DNA from 3 places in the Ruegeria sp. SATB045 genome. Region 2 is predicted to be linked to each of the others. Evidence: riboswitches for the same ligand, from Rfam matches in the RefSeq annotation. Region 2 holds a riboswitch; each other region holds the start of a gene.
The links. A riboswitch is a leader RNA that binds a small molecule or an ion and turns the genes downstream of it on or off. The one in region 2 is predicted to bind cobalamin.
Positions count from the first base shown of each region.

Region 1 (4,312 bases), on a different contig from region 2:
GAGCCGCGCACGAACAGCCGCGCCTCGTACAAGGAGTCCCCCAACGCATCGCCCGCATCCCCGCAAACCACCAGCGTACCCGCCTGCGCCATGAAGGCGGACATATGGCCGATATTGCCATGCACCACGATGTCGATCCCCTTCATGGAAATCCCGCAGCGCGAGCTGGCATTGCCCTTGATCACCAACAACCCGCCATGGCCCGTGGCCCCGGCATATTGACTGGCATCGCCTTCAACGATCACAGTGCCCGACATCATGTTCTCGGCCACGCCCGGCCCAACAGAGCCTTCGACCCGAACGGTCGCCTGCTGGTTCATCCCCGCGCAGTAATAGCCGGTCGAACCCTTGACCGTGACCTCAATCGGGGCATCCAGACCGACAGCGATGGCATGGCTGCCCTTGGGGTTCTGAACCTGCCACTGGGTCTGGTTTGTCTCGGTGCTTTGGGCCTGAAGGGCGGCGTTCAGCCCGCGCAGGCCCTGTTCGGCAACATCATAGCTCTGCATTTTAGTGGCTCCAGAAATAGACGGTTGCGGGTTCGGGTTCCCAGACGCGGGCATCCTCGATTCCCGGCAGGTTGACCAAGGCGCGATACTCGCTGCCAAAGGCCACATATTGATCGGTCTCGGCCATTACCGCCGGTTTGCAGGCGATGGGGTCGCGAACCACGCCGAACCCATCCTTGGTGCCGACCACAAAGGTAAAGAACCCGTCGAGATCCTCAAGGCTGCTTTCCAGCGCCTCACCCAGAGTGGCCCCGTTTTGCATTTTCCATGTCAGATAGGCCGCGCCGACCTCGGTATCGTTCATGGATTCGATCCGCACGCCCTCGCGCATCAGTTTGCGGCGCAGGGCGTTGTGGTTGGACAGCGACCCGTTATGCACCAGACATTGATCTGCGCCGGTGTTGAACGGATGCGCCCCTTCCGTGGTAACGGCGGATTCAGTGGCCATGCGTGTATGGCCGATCCCGTGGCTGCCGGACATCAAGGTCAATTGGAACCGCTCCGCCACCTCCCGAGGCAATCCAACCTCTTTATAGATCTCGATCGCATCGCCGTCGGACATGATCCGCAGGCCAGGGCGCAATTCCCTCAGGGCCTGCCGCGCAGCGCTGACTTTGTCGTTGGCCACGCTCAGAACCGCATGAGTGTCATTGCGGCCCAAGCTGACGGGGCTGGTCAAGACGTCGGCCAAATCTTCGGCCAAAGTCTGAAAATCCGCGTCCGGATTGTCGGATTGCACGGTGAGCTTCGCCTGATCTCCGACAGGTCCATAAATCGCGATCCCGGCGCTGTCCGGGCCGCGATCTGTCATTGTGATCAGCATATCTGTCAGCATCGCGCCCAATTGAGGCTCGAGCGTTTTGTCCTTCAAAAAAAGGCCGACAATTCCACACATGTGTCAGCTTCTCCTGTGTTGAGTTGGGCAGACGCTAACACCTGAACTTCAGGTTATCAACAAAGGGAAATTAATATTCATAAGGGGAATATTTTCGGCTATCTATTTCCCCCGCATTCAAAAATCACGGAGAGCAACCCCGCAAAACCTCAGCAGCGGTTTATCAATCGCCGAATCGTGACTAACGCGTCTGCGGATATGAGATGATCGACAGGTAGCGGGCTGGCAGTTTGCGCAGCACCTCGGGTCCATGCGGTGCGTCCGCATCAAAGAACAACGTATCACCCGGCTCCAGCAGGTAAATTTGATCGCCGTGTCTGTAATCGACTTCGCCTTCAAGCATGTAGAGCATTTCAATCCCGTCATGCTGGAACGTCGGGAAAGTGTCGGACTCTTCCGTCAGCGTGATCAGATAGGGTTCGACCACAACACCACTGGCATTAGACCCCATATGACCCAAAAGGCTGTATTGATGGCCTGCGCGTGTCCCGGCTCTCTCTGTTTCAACGCCCTTTCCCGCTTTGGTGTGGGTTGCGTTTCGGGTTTCTTCATATCTGCGGAAAAATGCAGTGATCGGTGTGCTCAGAGCATTGGCCAGCGATTGTAGCGTCGTCAATGAAGGCGATGTGTAGCCGTTTTCGATTTTTGACAGCATACTGATGGATAACCCGGTCAGCCCCGACAATTCCGCAATTGTCACGCCCTGCTGCAACCTCAACGCGCGGATTTCACGACCGATCGCCGTTTCGAGGTTCTTTTCACCGGGGTCCCTGACCTTGTGGGGATCCTGAGAAAACTGAGGTTTGGACCTATCGTTTGATGCTTTCACCAACCTATCCTTAACGCCTTTCGCTTCGTCGTTATCGCCTGCAATTTTCTTGAAGGGAAACATATTTTCAAAACTACATTCCTGCGCAACCTCCGGTGATTTGTGTTGACCGGCGATCTGATCTCGGGCAGTGACGCATTTGATGGTTCCCTGGGGCATGCTCCAGCGGTGAAAAGGGAATACGGTGAGGTTTAAGTGCCAAGTCCGTAACTGCCCCCGCAACTGTAGGCGGTGAGCGAAGCCAATATCCCACTGACATGAATAATGTCGGGAAGGGTGGCCAAGCCTCGACCCGCAAGTCAGGAGACCTGCCATCGCAACCGAAACCAACCCGGGGCGGGGCGTCCTGGAAGGAGGCTTGATGGTACCTCGTACGCCTTTATGCGCGACCGCGTTTCAGTACGGCCCCAGCGGCCGTGGAACAGACGCTTGATGGCCGAGCCCACTGATCATTTTGTTCTGATCTGCGCGACCTGTCAGGGTTTGGAGGCAGCGCAGCACATTGCGGATGCCTTGTGCCCTGAATTGCCTGCGGGTTTCGCAGTGCGCACAGTAGACTGTATGGCTGGATGCGATCACCCGGTCACTGTCGGATTTCAGGCCCTAGGAAAAGCCCAATACCTGTTTGGTGATATCGGCACCGAGCAAGAGCTGAATGCTCTTGCCCAATTCGCCGCGCAATACCTGGGCAGCGCAACTGGTTGGACAAAGGCCACAGACAGGCCGGCGCCTCTGATAACCAAGACATTGGCGCGCATGCCGGCGTTGGCTGTTCGAGGAGCTCGATGATGACCAGACCCTTCCTGCAGGCGCGTGGTGTAGCCTACTATTCTTTTCACGGTGACGTTCTGTTGCAAGACATCTCGTTCGACCTTGAAGAGGGGTCGGTTCTGGCCATTGCCGGTCCGAATGGCGCTGGCAAAACCACTCTGCTGAACTTACTTTGTGGCGCTGAAGCTCTGTCCGAAGGCGACGTTCTGGTGCAAGAGCAGAGCTTGAAGACACTGTCAGCGACGGAGCGCGCCCGAAAAATTGCCGTCGTCAGTCAGCAGGAATATCCCGATGGGCGCTTGCATCTGCGTGACTATGTGGCACTTGGGCAAATTCCAATTCGCTCGGACCGCTCCTCTGAAGATCACGCAAACGACTTGACGCGAATTCTGGACCTGACCGGCCTTTTGGAGCTTGCCGACAAGCGCATGGCAGTGTTGTCGGGTGGCGAACGTCAGCGCGCCCATATCGCGCGTGCGCTGGCACAGAACCCTACTCTTCTGTTTTTGGACGAGCCGACGAACCATTTGGATCCCGACGCCAAAGGGCGGATGTTGTCGCTGGTCGCTGGACTGGGGATAACCGTCATAATGATTGTCCATGACATTGTCATGATCCCCGAATTCGCCACCCATGTTGCGTTGATGAAATCTACCCGGCTGACCGGGTTTGGCCCTGTTTCCGAGGTCCTGACGACTCAACATGTGCGCGACACGTTCGGCGTCGACTACTTGTTCTTTCAGCACGACGGTCGGATGATCCCCGCGCTGGACATACGAAAAACCACTGTTTCCCAACCCTCCAGGAGATTTCCAAAATGAAACATATCTTGTCCGTGGCTCTGGTTATGGCCATGGCGGGCGGTGTTGCTGCGCATGAAGTGACCGTAGACAATTGTGGTGAACCGTTGGTGTTTGAAACCCAACCCGAACGGTTGGTCGTACATGACATGAACATGACCGACATGGCCTTTGCGCTGGGTCTGCAAGACAAAATCGTCGGCCTCACGGGCATCACCGGCTGGTACAAAACCAGTCCTGAATTCGACACGCTACGTGGAGATATCCCCGAACTGGCACCGAAATATCCCTCGGTGGAAAATATTGTCGCGGTAGAACCCGATCTGTTCTTCGCCGGCTGGTACTATGGAATGCGTCCCGGTGGTGATGTAACGCCAGAAACACTTGCCCCGTTCGGGATCAAAACCATGATCCTGACTGAAAGCTGCGTTCATCTGCATAAAGACCGCCCCGAGGCCAGCATGGACCTTTTGTTTGACGACATTCTGCGGCTGGGCAAAGTCATGCA
Region 1 covers NZ_JBXWSR010000012.1:253,179-257,490, forward strand. The annotation lists gene AC2FNR_RS03095 (protein GlxC) at 1-509, opposite strand, end outside; gene AC2FNR_RS03100 (class II glutamine amidotransferase) at 511-1,404, opposite strand; gene AC2FNR_RS03105 (helix-turn-helix domain-containing protein) at 1,586-2,233, opposite strand; cobalamin riboswitch at 2,360-2,563, shown strand; gene AC2FNR_RS03110 (DUF1636 family protein) at 2,666-3,022, shown strand; gene AC2FNR_RS03115 (ABC transporter ATP-binding protein) at 3,022-3,825, shown strand; gene AC2FNR_RS03120 (ABC transporter substrate-binding protein) at 3,822-4,312, shown strand, end outside.
Region 1: another riboswitch for cobalamin. It lies ahead of AC2FNR_RS03110 (DUF1636 family protein); the one in region 2 lies ahead of AC2FNR_RS09290 (DUF1636 family protein).

Region 2 (4,312 bases):
TAGGCTTACCGCTTTCAAGCGAAAGTCACAAATACGGTCTTTGATCTGAAAAAAGGACGCTGACTTTCACTAAGACACAAGCGTTTTTCGATGTGCGACTGGAAAAAAGCAACTTGGCATACATGCTTGCACGACCTTGTAGTCGCGAAGTAAGCAGGCGAAATCCTACTGAACGCATAGGCATGAACCAAGCGGGCAGTACCGGATCTACGGAAAACGGGCGGCTCGCGGGAGTGCAAGCTCGTAACTTGCGACATGATTGGCACTTAGTATCTGAACAGGTTTTCCTAGGGTTTGTCTATTGACGATACTTAGGTTTATCCGCACACAAATTGACTGTTGCCCAGGTGGTTCAGGTAGTTCAGTGGCCTGAAAAAGTGGCAGCGAGCCCAACACTCGCCGCCTCTTTTCCAAGCCGGGCAAAGCGTTTTCGCGCAGTGCAATTGCGTCATTCGGCCCGACGTCCCTGAGGAATAACCTCGTATCCGGACGCTTCCGGCTCGTAGTCTTCCATTTCGGACGGGAAGCCGGGGGCCGTGATATCCAGCCCGGTGGCCTCTTCCAACCGCTTGATAATATTAGGTGATAACTCTCGGTCGCCATAGCGGGCGATGCCGTCGTCAAAGATACGCATCATCACCGGGTTGATCTCGAGCGGCACCCCCGCCCGGTCCGCCACATCCTGAAACAGGCCAATGTCCTTTTTCACCAAATCCATCGTGAACGAAATGTCCCGCGAGCCGTTCAGAATGACTTGGCTTTCGGTTTCATGCACGAAGGATGTCCCGGATGAGATCTTGATTGCCTCGTATGTGGTGTTCAGATCCATCCCGGCGGCTTTGGCGGTCACAAGTGCTTCTGCGCAGGTGATCAGGTTGGCGGTGGCGAGGTAATTGGTCAGCACTTTCAACACCGAAGCGGTACCTAGGTCACCGGTATGCAGAACCCGTCGGCCCATGGTGGTCAGAAAGGGCAGTATGCGCTCGAATGTGGCCCGGTCGCAGCCCGCGAAGATCGAGATATTGCCCGTCGCGGCGCGATGACAGCCACCCGATACAGGACAGTCTACCGCTGCGCCGCCACGTTCGATCACCTGGGCGCCCAATCGCTTGACTTCAGCTTCATCAGTGGTGGACATCTCCATCCAGATTTTGCCGGGGCTGACCTCAGGCAGCATCTCCTGCATCACCGCGTCCGATGCGGCAGGTGATGGCAGGCAGGTAATAACCGCGTCGCAATCGCGCATCAGCTGGGCCGGGCTTTCGGCGGCCTTGGCCCCCTGTGACACGAAGCCGTCGACGAGGTCAGAGTTCAAATCATGTACCGTCAGTTCGATCCCGTTGCGCAGCAAAGACCCTGACAGTTTGCCGCCCACATTGCCCAAGCCGATAAAGCCCACCTTCATGCGATACACCTCCTTTTTTGGCGTCGTTTTGTTCATGGCACCATGCCGCCCCACCCAAAGTCATGCCGCCCAGCGACGCTGTCAGGTCGCTTTTAACCCGAGGTGCGAAAGATGTTTGCGACTCGCTTGACAAGGGCCTGCCCGGTGCCGCATGTCCGATCCGTTGGTGTCCATCTGCAGATGGATGAAAAGGGAATGCGTCAGCGGGTCATCCGTCAAACGCAGCCGCCCCCGCGACCGTGACCGGAGAGGGTGCCCAAGCCACTGGCCAGCAAGGCCGGGAAGGCGGGTCATCCGACAGGGCAACCGCCCTGAAATCCGCAAGCCGGGAGACCTGCCAGCACCCGCGATTGAAACCGGACGGGGTGTTCCGGTGCCGGGTCACGCACGACCCGCATGAAACCCCGTCCCCCACGATGAGGATTTAGGGGGATGAGAGACATGACCGAAACCGCTCCGGTCGAGCTGCTGGTTTGCACCACCTGCCGCCGCGGCCTACCCATTGAAGATGACGCCCAACGCCCAGGCACGTTGCTGCACAAGGCATTGGAACAGGCTGAACTGCCCGAGGGCGTGGCGCTGAAGGCTGTTGAATGCCTGTCGAATTGCGATCAGGGCTGTTCCATCGTGCTGCGCGGCGGGCCGGAACGCTGGACCTTTGTCTATGAGAACCTGAACGAAGTCGATCATGTCGACGTGATCGTAGACGGTGCCACCAAGTATCTGGCCACCGAAGACGGTCTGGTCAAATGGCGCGAGCGCCCCGAACATTTCCGCAAAAACTGCGCCTCGCGCATTCCCCCGATTGGAGCCTGACATGTCCACTTTGGAAAAACTCCCCGTTACTGTGATCACCGGCTTTTTGGGTTCGGGCAAGACCACGCTGGTGCGACACCTGATGCAGAACCCGCAGGGCAAGCGTCTGGCCGTTGTGGTCAACGAGTTTGGCGATGTCGGCGTGGACGGCGATATCCTGAAATCCTGCGCCATCCCCGATTGCCCGGCCGAGAACATCATGGAACTGGCCAATGGCTGTATCTGCTGCACCGTGGCCGATGATTTCATCCCCACGATCGAGGCGCTGATGGCGCTGGAGCCGCGCCCCGAGCATATCCTGATCGAAACCTCCGGTCTGGCGCTGCCCAAGCCGCTGCTGAAAGCGTTCGACTGGCCCGATATCCGATCCAAGATCACCGTTGACGGCGTGATCGCGCTGGCCGACGCCGAGGCCGTTGCCGCCGGTCGCTTTGCCCCGAATGTCGCGGCGGTGGATGCCCAGCGTCTGGCCGACGACTCCATCGACCACGAAACGCCTCTGTCCGAGGTGTTCGAGGATCAGATCTCCTGCGCCGACATCATCCTGCTGACCAAGCCTGATCTGGCCGGCCCCGAAGGTGTCGCCAAAGCCAAAGAGATCATCGCCGCAGAGGCCCCGCGCCCTCTGCCGGTCGTCGAAGTGGCCGAAGGCGTTGTGGACGTGCGCGTCGTGCTGGGTCTTGAGGCTGCCGCCGAGGATGACATGGAGGCGCGGCCTTCGCATCATGACGGTCATCACGATCATGAACATGACGATTTCGAAAGCATCATCGTCGAACTGCCGGAACAAACCGACCCGGTGGACCTAGTTGCCAAGATCGAACGTCTGGCCACCGAGCTGAACATCCTGCGCGTCAAGGGCTATGCCGCTGTTCAGGGCAAGCCAATGCGCCTGCTGGTTCAGGCCGTCGGCGCGCGGGTGCGTCACCAGTATGACCGTCCGTGGCAGCCCGGCGAAGAGCGCCGTTCGCGCCTGGTGGTGATTGCCGAGCATGACGACATCAAAGAGGCTGAAATCCGCGACATCCTCGTGGGCGTCACCGAGGCTGCCGAGTAAACCATGCACGTCGTCTTCCGCGAAAGCCACGGGTTAGAGGAATCCGAAACCCCAACCGATCTGGGCCAGAGCCCGGCGGATTTGGTGGTGCTGTCGTTCTCAGACAGCGACCTTGGTGCTTTCGCGGCAGGCTGGCATCGCGGCGGAGGGCCCGAGGGCCGGATGCCGACCCTACGGCTGGCCAATCTGACGGCACTGAAACATCCCCTCTCGGTGGATACCTATGTCGAGCAGACGTTGGAGGGCTCCAAGGGCATCCTGATCCGACTAATCGGCGGGGTGCCCTATTGGTCCTACGGACTGCAGCAGGTTCTATCGCTTGCGCAGACCAAAGGGATTGCTGTGGCCGTGCTGCCCGCCGACGGGCGCGAGGATACGCGGCTGGATGACTATTCGACCCTGCCCGTCTCCACCCTGCGCCGCTTGGCGCATCTTTGCGACACCGGTGGCGAGGTTGCAGCACAAGCCGCTTTGGCGCAGATGGCATTGGCAGCCGGTCTGTATGCGGGCCCGGTGATGGGCGCCAAGTCCTTGCCCGACTGCGGCGCATGGTGCCCGGACCGCGGCGTGATCCCGGCGGAACAGGCGTTTTCCGGGGATGCGAAACGCATCCTCGTCACCTTCTACCGCGCTTATCTGACATCCGCCGACACCGCCCCCGTGGCCGCCCTAATCCGCAGTCTGCGCGCACGTGGATTTGAAGCCGTGGGGCTCTTCGCCCCTTCGCTAAAGACCCCGGCAGCTGCGGACTGGCTGCGCAACACCGTCACCGCGTTGACCCCATCCGCGATCATCAACGCCACCTCCTTCTCGGGTAAAAGCGCATCTGGCACCTCGCCCTTGGACGCCGCCAATGTACCCGTCTTCCAAGTCGCACTGGCCACCTCGCGCCGCAAAGCCTGGGCCGAAGCGGAACGCGGTCTCTCGCCCGCCGACCTCGCCATGCATGTGGTGCTGCCCGAGGTGGACGGGCGGATTTCAGCAGGCATCGCCTCGTTCAAGGAGCCGGGCAAGCGCGACCAGCATCTGGAATA
Region 2 covers NZ_JBXWSR010000020.1:354,277-358,588, reverse strand. The annotation lists gene AC2FNR_RS09295 (NAD(P)-dependent oxidoreductase) at 449-1,441, opposite strand; cobalamin riboswitch at 1,553-1,761, shown strand; gene AC2FNR_RS09290 (DUF1636 family protein) at 1,847-2,221, shown strand; gene cobW (cobalamin biosynthesis protein CobW) at 2,223-3,278, shown strand; gene cobN (cobaltochelatase subunit CobN) at 3,282-4,312, shown strand, end outside.

Region 3 (4,312 bases), on a different contig from region 2:
AGCGGGCCAATGCCGTTTGCACATCCTGCGCCAGTGCGGCCGTGGGCGCTCCGGCCCCGCCGCGTATGGGCGGCGCATAAGTGGAGGCCACCGGGGCCTGCGCGGCGTGTGATGATGCGGTCATTCCGCCGCCGGGCCCGCCGTTTGGCGGTGGGGGAGGCGCGTCTTGCAACCGTTTGATCAGTTCTTCTGGGCTGGGCAGGTCAGACACATGGGTCAGGCGGATCACGGCCATCTCGGCGGCCATCATGGCGTTGGGCGCGGCTGAGACTTCCTCGAGCGCTTTCAACAACATCTGCCACATGCGGGTCAGGACCCGCATCGGCAGGGCCTCGGCCATTTCCTGACCCCGCGCGCGTTCATCTGGGGGCACAGTCGGGTCTTCAGCGGCATCCGGCGTGATCTTTACCACCGACACCCAATGAGTGATCTCGGCCAGATCGCGCAGCACGGCCAGCGGGTCGGCGCCTTCGGCATATTGTGCGCCAAGTTCGGTCAGCGCCCCGGCGGCATCGCCACGCAGGATCATGTCCATCAGGTCCAGCACTCGGCCCCGGTCGGCCAGACCCAGCATCGCACGCACCTGATCGGCGCTGGTTTCCCCGGCGCCGTGTGAAATCGCCTGATCCAGAAGAGAGGTCGCATCGCGGGCTGAACCCTCGGCGGCGCGGGTGATTAGTGCCATCGCGTCTTCGGCGATCTGTGCGCCTTCGGCATCGGCGATCTTGCGCAGCAGGCCGATCATGTCCTCGGGCTCGATCCGTCGCAGGTCAAAGCGCTGACATCGGGACAGGACCGTCACCGGCACTTTGCGAATCTCGGTGGTGGCAAAGATAAACTTCACATGCTCGGGCGGTTCCTCAAGCGTCTTGAGCAGCGCGTTGAAGGCGCTGGTCGACAGCATGTGGACCTCGTCGATGATGTAAATCTTGTAGCGGGCCGAGGCCGCGCGATAGCGGACGCTGTCGATGATCTCGCGAATATCGTTCACACCGGTCCGGCTGGCGGCGTCCATCTCCATCACGTCCACATGGCGACCTTCCATGATCGCCACACAATGTTCGCACTGGCCGCAGGGTTCGGTCGTCGGTTTGCCCTCGCCATCGGGGCCGATGCAGTTCATGCCTTTGGCGATGATCCGGGCCGTGGTGGTTTTGCCGGTGCCGCGAATGCCGGTCATGATAAAGGCTTGCGCGATCCGATCCGCCTCGAACGCGTTTTTCAGCGTGCGTACCATGGCCTCCTGCCCGACCAGATCGGCAAAGGTTTCAGGGCGGTATTTACGGGCAAGAACCTGATAGGCGGGGCTGGGCGTGTCGGTCATATCTGCTCTGTCGGATTCGGGTTCCGACGCAGCCTAGAGACCCCCGCCGCCCGCGTCCACCGCCGCCTTGGGGGAAATTCGGTTTGCAGGTCAGTTTGCACAGCATAGAAGCTATGTGAAAAGGAGGCCGGGGATGGAGCCATTTGCAATTCACGTGGTCGAGGTCGGGGCCGGTCATTTCGCGCTGTCGCCGCTGCCGGGGCGCGCGGGGGAGTATGCGCGGGATTTGGATATCATTCGCCGCTGGCGGCCCGATCTTGTGATTTCGATGACCACAAGCTCCGAGATGGAGCAGACCGGAGCGGGAAAACTGGGAGATGACCTGCACGCCGAGGGCATAACCTGGACGCACCTGCCGATTGAAGATTTTGGCGCGCCGTCGCCGGACACCGAGGCCGCGTGGCCCCGGATCAGCCAGTCTGCCGCGCATATTCTGGCGCGTGGAGGGCGGGTGCTGGTGCATTGCCGGGGCGGGTGCGGGCGGTCGGGCATGATCGCCCTGCGGCTTATGGTCGAACAGGGCATCGCGTCCGACGCGGCGTTGCGCCGCCTGCGCGCCGTGCGGCCCTGTGCGGTTGAAACCGACGGGCAGATGCGTTGGGCAACCTGCGCGCCGGACTGAGTTACAACGCCAGATGCTGCTGGGGCTGTGCTGGTTGCGCCGGGGCCAGCTCTGACACTTCAAGCATGGCACAGGGCGGCACTTGTAACTGGCCGGCCGGACGGGCCGCAGCATCGGGGCCGAACAGCATATCCGCATAACCATCCAACGCGTCGAGCGAGGCGTCCGTGCTGGTGCCGCAGAAGATGCGAATCTGATCTTTCTGGGCGCGGAATCGGGCGATGCAGCCCTGTGGGCAATGGCCCAGCTCTCCGCTGCCGTCCAACGCGAAGTCATCCGACGTGGCAGGCACTGCGGATTCCATCGCCTGCACAATAGCCCGTGCCATCTGCGCCAGAGCCGGGCAGGTCTTGCCGGTTTTCTGACATAGGGTTGCACTGAATTGGTGCGTTTTTGTCTTCCAGATCATAATGCGCCCTCCGCGCGGGGAACGGGGCGTAGATCAGGTGTGACAGCGCGCTGACAATCCCGCCCGGACACCCCGCCCGAGTTACAGTTTTGCTTTGATGGCAGGTCTCCTGACTTGCGGGTCATAGCGTTGCCGACCTTCCCAGCCTTGCGGGCCAGTGGTATTTCGGCATTGCTCACCGCTTACAGTTGCGGGGGCAGTCGCGGCATTGGATCGTTCCGGCATGACCGGGCAGAACCGCACCGTGTTCCCTTTTCATCTTGTCCCGACACGGGACAAGAACCATCACGCCATCGCTAGCGGTTGAGCGGGCTTTGAGTCAAGCGGGCGCGCGCGCAAAGTGGACGTTTGGTCATCTTGATGCGCCCTTGACTCAGCCCGGCCAAAAAAGTGGGGATAAGGGGTGAACCGAACAGTTCAGATCAGGTGAGCAACGCTATGCTGGATGATACACCCCCCGTCCTGACTGAGGATTTTCGGTTTTCTGCCGGTTCGGCAATGCTGTCGGCGCGCCTGTACCGGCCCGTGACCGATCCCAAAGTCGCTGTGGTTGTACATGGTGCGACCGGTGTCCCGAGGGATTACTATCAGCATTTCGCGCATTGGCTGGCAGCGGATCAGGGGATCGCTTGCCTGACCTACGACTATCGTGACTTTGGCCACTCACTGACCGGACTACTGCAGGAATCGCGGGTAAAGATGGCGGATTGGGCGCTGACCGACATGCCTGCCGCCAGAGCGGAAATGCGCCAACGTTACCCACACGCAGAACACTGGAGCATAGGGCACTCGGTCGGAGGGATGTTGGGGCCAATACAACCTGATATCGACCATATAGATCGCATGATCTGTGTGTGTTCGGGGCTGGTGACAATCAGTGATCACCCTTGGCCTTATCGCGCGCTGGCGTCCTTGTTCTGGTATGGACATGTTCCGCTGGCGGTAAAAACTGTTGGATACCTGCCAGGCAAAGCAGTGGGATTTGGGGCCGACCTGCCTGCATCGGTTTACTGGCAGTGGCGCAAGTGGTGCACGGCACCCCAAAATTATCTGCCAGAAATCGGAAAAACGCTACCTGCCGCAACCTGGGCAGAGAAAGGCAAACCGGTCGATCTGTTCACTTTCGAGGACGACCAGATGGTTCCGCCCGAAGCCGTTTGGCGGTTGGCAGATCTGTACGGCTCCAGCGCTCGGCGTCATGTACTGTCACCGCAGGAATTCGGACTTAAGGACATTGGCCATATCGGCGCGTTCGCGCGTCGTAACGCGTCCCTATGGCCGCGCTTGATCGCATAAGTGCTGCGTGCCTAAACCGGTCAAAACTGTCGGGGATGAAGTGAGAGGTTGGACATCGACCCAAGCGGGGCTCGTTGTGGCTGCTTCCTTCCGGACCTGACCAGGTTGGCGAGGCGCTCGCCCGCGCCAACCTCTCAACGGTGGATATAGGCATTTGGTTCATGCTTGGCAACCCGTCAGAGGGAGAGCTGAATATTCAGAAAACCTTTCGCATCCGGACCGATGACTTTGGCGCGGTAGCGTGCCAGTTCTTCCAGGTGTTGGTCAGCGGCCGCTCCGGTTTTCACAAGCGCATGGGCACCGGGTATGGGTGACAACCGAAAAGGCTGGAGTGCCTCTTCCAAAGGGTCCATCGGTAAGACGCCCGACAGGTAATCCCGTACAATAGGTTGAATCGGAAGGACCGGCAGAGGAATTCGGGTCGCGTTTTCGGCAAACGGGAAATTCCCGCCTCCGTTGGCGCGATAGTTGTTCAACGCGACAACAAAGCGCTGATCTGCGTCGATAGGGCGGCCGTTGAATCGCAATTCGCGAACCCGATGGCTGTTGGGATGAAGTATTGCGCCACCTGCGTCGAACCGCGCCGGAGATGCTAGATCTAGTGCGTAAGTTAGCCCGTGCAGCACGTCAAAATTATGTCCGGCGCGATTCGTATCCACAA
Region 3 covers NZ_JBXWSR010000024.1:48,285-52,596, reverse strand. The annotation lists gene AC2FNR_RS13135 (DNA polymerase III subunit gamma/tau) at 1-1,324, opposite strand, end outside; gene AC2FNR_RS13130 (protein-tyrosine phosphatase family protein) at 1,458-1,946, shown strand; gene AC2FNR_RS13125 (hypothetical protein) at 1,948-2,355, opposite strand; cobalamin riboswitch at 2,438-2,657, opposite strand; gene AC2FNR_RS13120 (alpha/beta hydrolase family protein) at 2,794-3,651, shown strand; RNA gene ffs (signal recognition particle sRNA small type) at 3,690-3,788, opposite strand; gene AC2FNR_RS13110 (bifunctional 2',3'-cyclic-nucleotide 2'-phosphodiesterase/3'-nucleotidase) at 3,828-4,312, opposite strand, start outside.
Region 3: another riboswitch for cobalamin. It lies ahead of AC2FNR_RS13125 (hypothetical protein); the one in region 2 lies ahead of AC2FNR_RS09290 (DUF1636 family protein).